Regions from separate parts of the Streptomyces sp. NPDC059255 genome, predicted to be linked through region 1. Evidence: riboswitches for the same ligand, from Rfam matches in the RefSeq annotation. Region 1 holds a riboswitch; each other region holds the start of a gene.
What was found. A riboswitch is a leader RNA that binds a small molecule or an ion and turns the genes downstream of it on or off. The one in region 1 is predicted to bind S-adenosylmethionine.

Region 1 (3,199 bases):
GACCGTATCCCCGAGATCGCCGAGGCGATCTCGGCTCTGGACAGCGTCAGCGAGGTCTTCTCGGTGACCGGGCAGTACGACCTGATCGCCATGGTCCGGGTCGCCAAACACGACGACCTGGCGGATGTGATCCCCGGCCGGATCAGCAAGATCGCCGGCGTCGAGGCCACGGACACGCATGTCGCCTTCCGTACGTACTCCCAGCACGACCTGGAGGCGGCCTTCGCGATCGGACTCGACGCGTAGACCGCCTCGGACAGGCAGGGCAGACACGGCAGGCAGGGCGGTCCCCGGCGGGAGCGGCCCGCCGGGGACCTCCGGGTGACGTACGGGGCTACGCGGCGGCGCCGTCCCGGTCCGGCACGCAACGGCCTTCCTCCGTACGGTAGTTCCACCGCGCGCCGTCGCTCACCAGCTCCCGCACCGCGCGTACGAAGCGCTCCACGTGCTCGTCCGGCGTCCCCGCGCCGAAGCTGACCCGGATCGCGTTGAGCGAGCGCTCGCCCGGCTCGGCCTCCGGGGCGCCGCACTCCCCCGGGTCCTGCGGGTCGCTGCCCAGCAGCGTCCTGACCAGCGGGTGCGCGCAGAACAGACCGTCCCGTACGCCGATGCCGTACTCGGCGGAGAGCGCGGCGGCGAAGTGCGAGCTGTTCCACCCCTCCACCACGAACGACAGGACGCCGACCCGCGGCGCGTCGTCGCCGAAGAGCGAGAGCACCTGGACCTCGGGCACCGCCGCCAGTCCCGCGCGCACCTCGGCGACCAGCCGCTGCTCCCGGGCGGCCAGCGCGTCGAACCCCGCCTCGGTGAGCGCCTGACAGGCGGAGGCGATCGCGTAGACGCCGATGACATTGGGCGAGCCGGCCTCGTGACGGGCGGCCGTGGCGTGCCAGTCGACGTCCACCCCGCCGTCGGCACGGCGCGCCACCTTGCGGCTGGCGCCGCCGCCCGCGAGATACGGCTCGGCATCCTGGAGCCAGTCGGCGCGGCCCGCGAGGACCCCGGAGCCGAACGGCGCGTACAGCTTGTGGCCGGAGAAGGCGATCCAGTCGACGCCGAGTTCCGCGATGTCCACGGCGTGGTGCGGGACGAGCTGCGCGGCGTCGAGGACGATCCGGGCGCCGTGGGCGTGCGCGGCGGCGGTCAGCTCCCGTACGGGCCACAGCTCACCGGTCACGTTGGACGCGCCCGTCACACAGACCAGCGCCGGGGCGTCCGGGTCACGCTCGGCCAGCGCCCGCTCCAGGGTGGCGACGGCCTCGGCCGGGGTGCGCGGGGCGTTGAGGTAGGTGACCCGGGCGTCGCGCCAGGGCAGCAGGGAGGCGTGGTGCTCGGTCTCGAAGACGAAGACCTGGCAGCCGGCCGGCAGCGCGGCCGCCAGCAGGTTGAGGGAGTCGGTGGTCGAGCGGGTGAAGACGACCTGGTCGTCGGCGCGGCAGCCGAGGAACTCCGCGACGGTGCGGCGGCTGTTCTCGAAGAGGTCGGTGGAGAGCTGCGAGAGGTAGCCGGCGCCGCGGTGGACGCTTCCGTAGTACGGGGCGTAGGCGGCGACGTCGTCCCACACCCGCTGGAGGGCCGGGGCGCTGGCGGCGTAGTCGAGGGCCGCGTACGTGACCTCGCCGCCGGTGACGAGCGGGACGGTCACATCGCGGCCGAGCACCGGGAGCGGTGCTCCACAGGCGGGGTCCTCGGACCCGGCGGAGACGGTGGTGGCGGTGGTGGTGGAGGCAGCGGAGGAGGAGGTGTTGGGGCGTGCGGACATGGCGTTGTCTCCCGGCGAGAAGAGTCGGAACAGCTTCAAGGACCCACACGGCGCCGTCACAGCATGACGGCATGACAGAGGTGGCGCCAGATGCGGATGTTGCCTCGACGCACGGAGGAGACCGTACGGAGGCGTGTTGAAGAAGGGGCGTATGAGCCCTAACGCATTCGCTTGCTCACGAGACTGCTCCCTTGAGGACCAGGACCCCAAAGGTGAGAAGGGGTCCGCGCTTGCCGCGGACCTCGCTGCCCACGGCCTGGTCTTCACCCGGGGCACCCCGCCACGGACGGAGGGTTGCCGGACAGCGAGCCGGGGCCTTAATCGCTGTCACTCATGACCTTGGCCGAAAGTATCGCACGGCGGCACGGACCCCCCAAGCGCTGTCCGCGATACGGGACGGGCCCGCTCGGGGTCAGGAAGGGGGCCGGGACGCGCGCTCCGCGTCCCGGCCCCTCCCCGGCGTCCGGTCAGGCGTTGCTGGCCGCCACCCAGCGGGCCAGCGCGTCCCGCGCCGCGCCCGAGTCGATCGCCTCCGCGGCCCGCGCGATCCCCGCCGCGAGCTGGCTCTCCAGCGGCTCGCCCGTCAGGTCCAGCGCCACCAGCGCCGCCGCCGAGTTGAGCAGCACCGCGTCCCGTACGGGACCGGTCTCGCCCGCCAGCAGCCGGCGCGCGACATCGGCGTTGTACGAGGCGTCCGCGCCGCGCAGCGCCTCCACCGGGACCAGGTCCAGGCCGACGTCACGCGGGTCGAAGGGCTGCTCGGTCACGTCGCCGTCCCGTACGGTCCACACCCGGGAGGTCGCGGTGGTGGTCAGCTCGTCGAGCCCGTCGTCGCCGCGGAAGACCAGCGACGAGTTGCCCCGCTCGGCGAGGACCCCCGCGACGATGGGCGCCATCCGGACATCCGCCACGCCCACCGCCTGGGCTCTGACCCGGGCCGGGTTGGTGAGCGGGCCGAGGATGTTGAAGGTGGTCTGCGCGCCCAGCTCCTTGCGCGCCTTGGCCGCGTACCGCAGCGCCGGGTGGAACTTGACCGCGAAGCAGAACGTGATGCCCGCTTCCTCCGCGACCTCGGCGACCCGCTCCGGCGTCAGCTCCAGATTGACGCCGAGCTTCTCCAGTACGTCCGAGGCACCGCTCGCGGAGGACGAGGCGCGGTTGCCGTGCTTGACGACCTTGGCGCCCGTGCCCGCCACGACGATCGCGGACATGGTGGAGATGTTGACGGTCTTGGCAAGATCGCCGCCGGTGCCGACGATGTCGACCGTACGGCCGGGCACCTCGATGGTGTGGGCGTGCGTGTACATGGCGCGGACCAGCCCCGAGACCTCCTCTACGGTCTCGCCCTTCGCCCGCAGCGCGACCGCGAAGCCGGCGATCTGCGCGTCGGTGGCCTCGCCGCCCATGATGCGGTCCATGGCCCACGCCGTGTCGTCG
Region 2 (3,199 bases), on a different contig from region 1:
GAGCGTGGAGTTGGCGACGTCGTTGTACGCGGCGGCGTACACCTCGGGCTCGATGCCCAGCATCCGTACCCGCTGCCCGCCCGTGTCGGCCGGGTCGAGGCGGCCCTCCGTGCGCCGCACGGCCTCCCGGTCGCCCTCGCCGAGCGCCGCGCACACCCAGAGGGCGTCGTCGTCCGAGCCGATGGCCGACAGCCCCGACACCAGTCCGCCGCCGCCGCGCCGGGCCTCCAGCGTCCCGTCGTCGCGCCGCGTGTACGAGACGGGGCCGCGGTTGGAGGCCACGAGGACACGGGCGGGCGCGGGGGTGCCGGAAGCTTCTGACGGCTCGGTAACCATGTCGCGAAACCTAGCCCGTCCCGGAAACGCTCAAACGTACGGCTCGTGTGACGTACCCGGCCCCGGGAGCCTCCCCCGCTCGGAAGCCGCCCGGAGGCCGCCCGGAGGGCACCCGGCGGGCTCTCTAGTCGCGCCTCCCGCGCGCGGCGGCCAGCGCGACCACCCCCGCGCCCGTCAGCGCGAACGCCATCCCGCCCAGCAGCCACAGCCGCTCGGCCGTGGTGCCGACCTGTGCCAGCACCACCCACGTGAGTTCCGAAGCCCCCGAAAACGTGCGATTCATTCCCATGAGGGAGCAATGTAGGCAAATAGTGAGATGATCCGACGTTACGCCGCGCGTCCGGCCGTGTACTCCGCGATCTCCCGCATCGGCGGGCGCTCCTCCGTGTCCACCGTGTGCGTCCGCGGTACGAAGCCGTCCTCACCCCGCTCGAACTGCGTCAGCAGCGGCCGTACGAGATGGCCCCGCTGGAGCCGCAGCTGCGCCGTACGGTAGATCGCCGCGGCCATCCGCCCCAGCGCCCGGTCGTCCTGGTGGCGGTGGAGCCGTACGCCCACGTCCACCTGGGCCAGCGCGTCGAGCCCCACCGTGTGCAGCGCGTCCACCAGCAGGCCCAGCTCCACGCCGTACCCCACCGGGAAGGGCAGCCGCTCCAGCAGCGAGCGGCGCGCCGCGTACTCCCCGCCCAGCGGCTGGACGAAGCCCGCCAGCCGGGGCCAGTGCAGGTTGAGCAGCGGGCGCGCCACCAGCTCGGTCACCCGCCCGCCCTGGCCGGCCTCCGGCGCCGGCCCCTGGCGCAGCGGGCGGTCGTACATCGCCTTCACGAACTGCACCTCGGGCTCGGTGAGCAGCGGGCCCACGATCCCCGAGACGAAGTCCGGCGAGAACTCCCGCAGATCGGCGTCGACGAAGCACACGATGTCACCGCGCGTCACCAGCAGCGACCGCCACAGCACCTCGCCCTTGCCGGGCAGCGCGGGCAGCCGCGGCAGGATCGTGTCCCGGTGGACGACCCGCGCGCCCGCCGCCGCGGCGACCTCGGCCGTACGGTCGGCGGAGCCGGAGTCGATCACCACCAGCTCGTCGACCAGCCGGACCCGCTCCATCAGCTCGCGCCGGATGACGGCGACTATCGCGCCGACCGTCTCCTGCTCGTCGAGCGCCGGCAGGACCACGCTCACCGTGGCGCCGCGTGCCGCCTTCGCCGCCAGGAGCCGGTCGAGCGTACGGTCCCCCGCCGACCAGGAACGCCTGGTCAGCCAGTGCTCCACCTCTTCCAGCACGTTCGGTACTCCCTGCGCGCGTTCTCTGTCAGGTGCGTGATGTCTCATGGCTCGTACGTCGGCACGCACGCCGGCGTACATGCCGCAACGTGATCCATCTCGCGGTGCGGACGACTATCTCAACCCTCCGCCCCTTCGGTTACAGTCTTGAACAACGCGAATGACCACGGCATGCCGGGGTCAGCACGTGAACAAACACACCGGACCAAGGCTCCGGCGTCATAGCGCTCATCCAGAGGGACTGAGGGAACGGCCCGTTGAAGTCCCGGCAACCCTCCCGCCGACCATGAGGTCACGGTGGGGAAGGTGCCAATTCCGTCTTGTGGCGAAGTACGTCGCGAGGAAGATGAGGAGAAAGGGCCTCGCCATCATGGCTGTGCAGACCGTCCGGAGCGGTACCGACGCGACCGTCGACCTCGGACCCGCCGCCGCGCTCTCGTGCCGCGAATGCGGAGAGCGTTTCGACCTCGGCCCCATCTTCGCCTGTGCGAGCTGTTTCGGGCCGCTCGAAGTCGCGTACGACCTGCCGAGCGGGGACCCCGAAGAGCTGAAGAAGCGCATCGCCGAGGGCCCGGACAACATCTGGCGGTACGCGCCGCTGCTGCCCGTCCCCGCGGACGTCGCCTCGAAGCCCAACATCAACCCGGGTTTCACGAAGCTGGTCAAGGCCGACAACCTCGCCCGTGAGCTGGGCATCACCGGCTCGCTCCACATCAAGGACGACTCCGGCAACCCGACGCACTCCTTCAAGGACCGCGTCGTCGCCATCGCCGTCGAGGCCGCGCGCGCCTTCGGCTTCACCACCCTCTCCTGCTCCTCCACCGGCAACCTCGCGGGCGCCGTCGGCGCCGCGGCGGCCCGCGCCGGTTTCCGCTCCTGCGTGTTCATCCCGCACGACCTGGAGCAGGGCAAGGTCGTCATGGCCGCGGTGTACGGCGGCGACCTGGTCGGCATCGAGGGCAACTACGACGACGTCAACCGCTTCTGCTCCGAGCTCATCGGCGACCCGCTGGGCGAGGGCTGGGGCTTCGTCAACGTCAACCTGCGGCCGTACTACGGAGAGGGCTCCAAGACCCTCGCGTACGAGATCTGCGAGCAGCTCGGCTGGCGGCTGCCGGACCAGATCGTCATCCCGATCGCCTCCGGATCGCAGCTCACGAAGATCGACAAGGGGCTCCAGGAGCTGATCAGGCTGGGGCTCGTCGAGGACCGCCCCTACAAGATCTTCGGCGCCCAGGCCGAGGGCTGCTCGCCGGTCTCCACCGCCTTCAAGGCCGGGCACGACGTCGTACGGCCGCAGAAGCCGGACACCATCGCCAAGTCCCTGGCGATCGGCAACCCGGCCGACGGACCGTACGTCCTGGACATCGCCCGGCGCACCGGCGGCGCGGTGGAGGACGTGAACGACGAGCAGATCGTCGACGCGATCAAGCTGCTGGCGCGCACCGAGGGCATCTTCGCCGAGACCGCGGGCGGGGTGACCGTCGGCGTGACGAAGAAGCTCATCGAGGCCGGCGTCCTCGACCCGGCCCTCACCACGGTCGTCCTCAACACCGGTGACGGGCTCAAGACGCTGGAC
Region 3 (3,199 bases), on a different contig from region 1:
CCCCGGATACTGGCAGCCGGCCCACTTCGCCGCCGCGGCGGCCACACTCGACCAGCTCAGCCGCGGCCGGGTGCTGGTCAACATCGTCAGCGGGCTCGACCAGCCCGCCGCCTACGGCGACCCGCACAGTGACCCCGCTGGGCGGTACGCCCGCACCCGGGAGTTCCTGCATCTCGTACGGCGCCTGTGGACCGAGGAGGACGTGACGTTCGACGGTGAGTACTTCCGGGTCGGCCGGTCCACGGTCGCGCCACGCCCGTACGCGACCGGCACGCGGGCCCATCCCACGCTCTACTTCGGTGGCGCCTCCGAGGCCGCCGAACGGGTGTCCGCGGCGGAGGCGGACGTCCAGCTCTTCTGGGGCGAACCGCTCGACGGCGTCGCCGAACGCATCGCCCGGCTGAAGGCGTTGAGCGAGGAGGTGGGCCGCAGGCACCGGCCTCTCCAGTTCGGTCTGCGGATCACCACGGTGGTGCGCGACACCACGGAGGAGGCCTGGCGGGCCGCCGAGGAGAAGGTCGCGCGGACGGCCCGGAGCGCGGGGGAGACCGCCTGGACGGAGAACGGCAGGACCGCCGCAGGACAGCAGAGGCTTCTCGACCTCGCGGCACGGGGCGAGGTCCTCGACACCTGCCTGTACACCACCCCCGGCACCGTCGGCGGCAAAGGAGCGGCGACCACCTGGCTGGTCGGCTCCGCCGCCGACGTGGCCACGGCGCTGGACAACTACCGCGTGCTGGGCGTCACCCACTTCGTCCTCTCCGACACCCCGTACCAGCAGGAGACCGCCCGGGTCGGAGACCAACTGCTGCCCAGGCTGCGCTGACCGTCATGGACGGCACGACGGCCGGCGCGGCGCCGCGCCCTCCCTCACGCCGCGTCGGGCACCGCCCCGGTCCTGTCCCGGAAGGCGGGGTGATCGGCGAGGCGGCGTACGTACGCCCCGAGCCGGGGGTACGAGCTGAGCGTGCCGGCCGGGCCGAGGTGGACGAGCGCCACCCACAGGTCCACGTCCGCGGCCGTCAGGGTGTCGCCCAGCGCGTGGGTGCCCGAGGCGAGCCGGCGGTCCAGCAGGTCGAGTGCCGCCGACCGCTCCGAAGGCCGTCCGGCCGGGGTGACGTCCCGGTCCAGCAGGTCGCGCAGCGCGTCGATCTCCGGGGCGAGACCGGGCGGGTTGAGGGCGCGGTGACGGGCTCCGTCGCGGCCCGGGAGCAGGCCCCCGAGGTCGCGGAGGATGGCCGGGGTCTCGTTGCTGACGATGCGTCCGCTCCAGCGGTCGCGCAGCGCGGGCACGGTCAGCGGCCCGTCGTAGTGGTGCACCGTGGCCTCGTACGCGCCGCGCAGCGAGGCGAAGGCCTCGGGCGTCCCGGCGGGACGGGTCAGGAGCGTGGTGGCGACCGACTCGCCGAGGCCGAGCAGGTCGAGGGTGATCGAGACACGCAGCGAGCGGGGACACCCCGCGCAGAGGTAGAGGTCGTAGCGGTGTGGTGCCGGGTAGAAGCCGCCGGCCAGGCCGACGCCGATCCTGCTGTGGAAACGGTGCGGTCGGGGGGAGGCCGCGGCCACCCTGGGGCGAAGTGCGGACGCGGACGGAGCCGGGGGACGACCGCCGGCCATGGCCGTACCGGGGCTGCGCAAAGTTGTCTCGGGCATGACTCTCCCTTGGGGAACGAGGAAGCCACCGCCGCCTTGTGGGCACCGGCGGCCGAATGCGGAGCGACTGCGCTTCTCGCACCGGTCCGGATCGCACGGACCGACGGCGGATCAGTAAGCGCTGGAGACACGCAACAGGTCGATGTGCAGGCGCCTCGTCAAGCCGTTCCTCGGCATTGCCACCCGTCTCACCTCCGGGGCCCGCGAGACGCGGGACCACGCTTGCCCCGCCGCGTCGGCGGGACCCGGTCGTCACCCGGAGCACCCCGTCGCGGTGGAAGGGTTGCCTGTCGGCGGGCCGGGGCCGATGACCACATGAGCGGGCGGAACCCGCGCCGTGGGCGCTGACAATCGTGACCGTCCACATCAGTCTCGGTGCCCTCCGTGACGGCGTCAAGGAAGCCGGGTACGCGATCTCACCTGATGGGCAGCCGCGTTGACATTCTTTTCGGGGCGTGCCTACCGTGCGGCGCACAACGGGAGCCCCCAGGGCCGGAGAAGTGATGGTGACAGCGATGTACGGAGCCGACAGGACGGCCGCACGCCGGCACCCGCTCCGCGCGGACCGCTCCGACGGCCTGCCGCGCGTCAACAGCGCGCCGTGTCCGGCCCCTTGTCCCGCCCTCTGCCACTGTCCCGCCCTCTGCCACGACTGACGGTTCTCCCCGTCCCCGACGACCACCGCTGTCGCGGCCCGGGACGGACAGGAAGCCGGACAGCGGAATGAAAGCCACAGCCGCGTTGTTGCGCCTGCTGACCAGCGAGCGGCGCACCGAGGAGTGAGCGGCGCGCCCCAGGACAGCCGCGAGCGTGAAGCCGGCCGGGCCTCCGGGGCCGCCGGGCCGGAAAGGTGGAGGTGAGGCACATGCGTCCCGTGTCCCGTCACCGCGCCGTGGATCCCGCCCCGCCCCGCCGTCTGCACCTGTACTCCCGGACGCACATCGACCTGCTCCGCGTGGCCGGCGCGCTCTGTCGCCCCTGACCTGTTGCCCTCGCAGCCGCACCCCTCGTACGGGGACCGGCTCCCCGTACGGCTGATCAGGAAGGCGTCTCCCGATGTCCCCGTCACCCTCCCCGCTGCACCTCGCCGTCGCCCTCGACGGCGCCGGCTGGCACCCGGCCGCCTGGCGCGAGCCGGTCTCCCGCCCCCGCGAACTGCTCGACCCCGCCTACTGGACCGACCTCGTCACCGAGGCCGAGCACGGCCTGCTCGACTTCGTGACCATCGAGGACGCCCTCGGCCTCCAGTCCTCGTCCCTCACCGAACCCGACGGCCGCACCGACCAGGTACGCGGCCGCCTGGACGCCGTCCTCATCGCCGCGCGGGTCGCCCCGCTGACCCGCCACATCGGTGTGGTGCCGACGGTCGTGGCCACCCACACCGAGCCGTTCCACATCTCCAAGGCGATCGCCACCCTCGACTACGTGAGCACCGGCCGCGCCGGCCTGCGCGTACAGATCTCGGCACGCCCGAACGAGGCCGCGCACTTCGGACGCCGTACGGTCCCGCCGCTCCGCGGCGAGGAGTACGCCACGCCCGCCGGGC
Region 4 (3,199 bases), on a different contig from region 1:
TACCGCTGGAGCGCACCGCCCAGCGGAGTGTGGACCGGTCGTCGAGGCCGGCCGGTGTCACGTCGGGCAGCCGCAGCGGCATGTCCGCGAGCCGCGCCCCGGAGTCCTGGATCAGCAGGTGCTGCGCGCGCAGCGCGTGGAACGAGGGGCGCACCTGCCCGTACTCACCGAGCGGCGCCTGGAAGTCGTAGCTGACGGACGGCAGGTCGTTGGGGTAACCCGTGGCGTGCGACTCCTGGTTGGGCAGCGCGAGGTCCAGCCGCTGTGAACAGCCGTGGTACAGGTAGTACCCCTGCCAGACCGAGCCGCTGCCGAGCTTCGCCAGCGCGAGCGCGGAGACGTCCGCGGTCCGCACCAGGGGCCGCCGGTGGTACGCGACGGCCATGCCCGAGCCGAGTTCGCAGGTGATGTACGGGTAGCGGCCGTCGTCGGGCACCCCGTGGCCCGCCCGCACCGCGGGGCGCAGATCGGCGCCGATGTTCGGGTCGTCCCTGACCGGGGTGAAGACGTAGTGCCGGCGCATCTCCCGGGCCCACCCGTCGTGCGCCGGGAGCCAGAAGGCCTCCGGATAGCCGCCGTACACCGGCAGCAGGACATCGCGCGGCAGATCGGCGGCGTCCCATCCGGTGGCGGTCCACAGCGGGGCGGCGATGCCCGCGGCCGCCGCGACGCGGCGGAGCGTCGCGAGGTGGCCGGGCGCGTCGTACAGCTCGTTCTCGATCTGCACGGCGACGACGGGGCCGCCCTCGTCGTAGGAGAGGCCGCGCAGCTCATGGCCGATCCGGGCGAAGTACCGCTCGACGAGCGCCAGATAGGCCGGGTCGTCGGTGCGCGGGACGCAGCCGGCGCCGTCGAGCCAGTCGGGGAAGCCGCCGCCCCGGCACTCGCCGTGCGACCAGGGACCGACCCGTACGGCGACGGACAGCCCGAGTCCGGCGCAGAGCAGGACGAAGCGGCGCACATCGAGACCGTCGTCGAACCGGAAGGTGCCGCGGGTCTCCTCGTGCTGGTTCCAGAAGAGATAGGTGGCCACGGTGTCGACCCCGCCCGCGCGGATCTTCAGCAGTTCCTCGCGCCACTCGGCGGCGGGATAGCGGCTGAAGTGGAACTCCGCCATGACGGGCAGCCAGGGGACCCGGCCCCGCAGGATTCTGCGGCTGTCGGGGACCAGGGGCGCGGGGACGCCGTCCGGGCTGCCCATCCGCAGATGCCCCGTCGGGCCGGCGGGTGGAGCGGTCAGGTCATGAGTGCGCAGCGACAACACGACGGGCGGCTCCTGCGTCGACGACGGCTCGGGAGATCGCTTCATCGTCGGCACGGTCCCGGACCGTGTCAAGAAGTATTCCTAATTAATGAATGGCCTGATGGCGGTGGTGATGCCGACTCGGTATCTCCTCGATGCTGCCTCGGTGGCGGCGGTGCATGGCCTCGCGCGGCGGCATTTTTGCCATCTTGTCCGGAAAGATCCGCCCTGTGATCGAGGTGTGATCATCATGTGATCCGCCTCATCTTCAGAAACCAGCCACAGAGTGTTACGTTTTTGGCCGTCACGAGTCCCAGCGACAAGCCCCGGCTTGCTGGGCGGCAACCCTCCTTCTGCGGTGGGGTGCCCCGGGTGATGACACGGCTCCACGCGCACACCGATGTGCCGGGAGCAAGCGCGGACCTGTCACCCAGGTCCAGTACCTGTGACGGGAGCACGAGATGACAGCGGACGTGATGCCTCAGGGCGCGTCGTCATGGTGCCCCGCCCAGCGGCCCCCGCTCGACGAGCGGCCGGCGAACCATCACCCATGGGCCGGCGCGCCGTTCGCCGTCACCCCGCACCGAGGAGTCCTCCCCTCATGAGAGCTGCCCTGTCACGCCCACGCGGGCGACGCCCCCTGCTGGCCCTCGCCTCGGCCGCCACCGTCCTCGCCGCCGTCGCCGGCTGCGGGGTCGACACCGGCGGCTCCGGCGGCGGCTCCGGCGACGGAGGGTCCGGCTCCAAGGGGGAGCAGATCACCGTCACGGCCTTCGCGGGCCCCTGGGGCGAGCTGTTCAAGAAGTCCTTCGTCGCCCCGTTCGAGAAGGACACCGGCATCAAGGTGAACCTCGTCTACGGCGCCGACTCCGCCTGGCTCACCAAGCTCCGTGCCGCGGGCGGGAAGGACGCGCCGTTCGACGTCGTCGCCCTCACCCCCGGCTCCCTGCACCAGGCCGTCGGCGGCGGTCTCCTCCAGCCGCTCAAGACCGGTGACCTCAGCCACTGGAAGCAGCTCGACCCGGTCCTCACCCAGCAGTCCACGGTCGAGGGCTCCTCCTACGGCGTGCCGCTGACCACCGGCTCCAACGGGCTGCTGTACCGCACCGACAAGATCAAGCAGGCCCCCCGCGACTGGACCGACATCTTCGACAAGAAGTACTGCGGCCATGTCGCGCTGCCCCCGCTCACCTACAACGCGGGCCTGGAGTTCTTCTCCGCGCTGGTCTCCCAGGACGGCGGAAAGCTCTCCGACCCCGCCGACGTCGACAAGGCGTTCGAGAAGCTCGCCCGGCTCAAGGACTGCGTCTCGGCGTACCCGGCGGACGCGGGCAGCGTCTCCACCGTCCTGCAGAACGGCGACGCCTGGATCGTGCCCTTCTGGGACGGCCGCGCCTTCGCCATGGCCAAGGAGGGGCAGCCGATCGGCTTCAGCTACCCCGCCTCCGGCGCCGTCGGCGCGCTGACCTCGTACTACGTCCCCAAGGGCAGCGCGCACACCGAGGCCGCCTACAAGTTCCTCGACTACCTCAGCGCCGCCCAGTACCAGAAGCCCTTCGCCGAGGGCACCTTCTACGGCGCGGGCAACGACACCATCGACTACAGCCCCGACTTCAAGACGAAGGTCAAGTACGGCGAGGCCGTCTACAAGACGTTCACCTGGGTCGACTACAAGACGGCGACCCCCAAGCTGAACGAATGGCAGCAGCGGTGGAATCAGATCTTCAAGTGACCGGGCAGCGCGACGACGCCGGCGGCGGGACCGCCGCGCACATCGAGATCGAGGGCCTGGCCGCCGGGTACGAGGGACAGCGCATCCTCGACGTCGGCCGGCTCTCCATCAGGCGCGGCGAGTTCCTCTCCGTCCTCGGCCCCAGCGGCTGCGGCAAGACGACTCTCCTCAACAGCCTGGCGGGGTTCGTCCGGCCCACCGCGGGCCGGATCACCCTGGACGGC

Region 2: linked by a shared signal. The riboswitch ahead of thrC (threonine synthase) and the one ahead of ACFXKG_RS25315 (aminotransferase class V-fold PLP-dependent enzyme) in region 1 are both predicted to bind S-adenosylmethionine.
Region 3: linked by a shared signal. The riboswitch ahead of ACFXKG_RS33720 (putative leader peptide) and the one ahead of ACFXKG_RS25315 (aminotransferase class V-fold PLP-dependent enzyme) in region 1 are both predicted to bind S-adenosylmethionine.
Region 4: linked by a shared signal. The riboswitch ahead of ACFXKG_RS28985 (PotD/PotF family extracellular solute-binding protein) and the one ahead of ACFXKG_RS25315 (aminotransferase class V-fold PLP-dependent enzyme) in region 1 are both predicted to bind S-adenosylmethionine.

What each region holds. Positions count from the first base shown of each region.
Region 1 is NZ_JBHYZP010000024.1:47,308-50,506, reverse strand. Features, by position in the region: gene ACFXKG_RS25320 (Lrp/AsnC family transcriptional regulator) at 1-246, shown strand, start outside; gene ACFXKG_RS25315 (aminotransferase class V-fold PLP-dependent enzyme) at 335-1,762, opposite strand; SAM riboswitch class IV at 1,984-2,101, opposite strand; gene trpD (anthranilate phosphoribosyltransferase) at 2,230-3,199, opposite strand, start outside.
Region 2 is NZ_JBHYZP010000009.1:49,419-52,617, forward strand. Features, by position in the region: gene ACFXKG_RS14010 (trehalose-6-phosphate synthase) at 1-336, opposite strand, end outside; gene ACFXKG_RS14015 (hypothetical protein) at 461-619, opposite strand; gene ACFXKG_RS14020 (glucosyl-3-phosphoglycerate synthase) at 664-1,620, opposite strand; SAM riboswitch class I at 1,846-1,973, shown strand; gene thrC (threonine synthase) at 1,991-3,199, shown strand, end outside.
Region 3 is NZ_JBHYZP010000039.1:63,126-66,324, reverse strand. Features, by position in the region: gene ACFXKG_RS33730 (LLM class flavin-dependent oxidoreductase) at 1-826, shown strand, start outside; gene ACFXKG_RS33725 (glutathione S-transferase C-terminal domain-containing protein) at 871-1,653, opposite strand; gene ACFXKG_RS33720 (putative leader peptide) at 1,765-1,830, opposite strand; SAM riboswitch class IV at 1,867-1,974, opposite strand; gene ACFXKG_RS33715 (putative leader peptide) at 2,519-2,635, shown strand; gene ACFXKG_RS33710 (LLM class flavin-dependent oxidoreductase) at 2,710-3,199, shown strand, end outside.
Region 4 is NZ_JBHYZP010000030.1:15,584-18,782, reverse strand. Features, by position in the region: gene ACFXKG_RS28990 (beta-galactosidase) at 1-1,309, opposite strand, end outside; SAM riboswitch class IV at 1,546-1,667, shown strand; gene ACFXKG_RS28985 (PotD/PotF family extracellular solute-binding protein) at 1,845-2,975, shown strand; gene ACFXKG_RS28980 (ABC transporter ATP-binding protein) at 2,972-3,199, shown strand, end outside.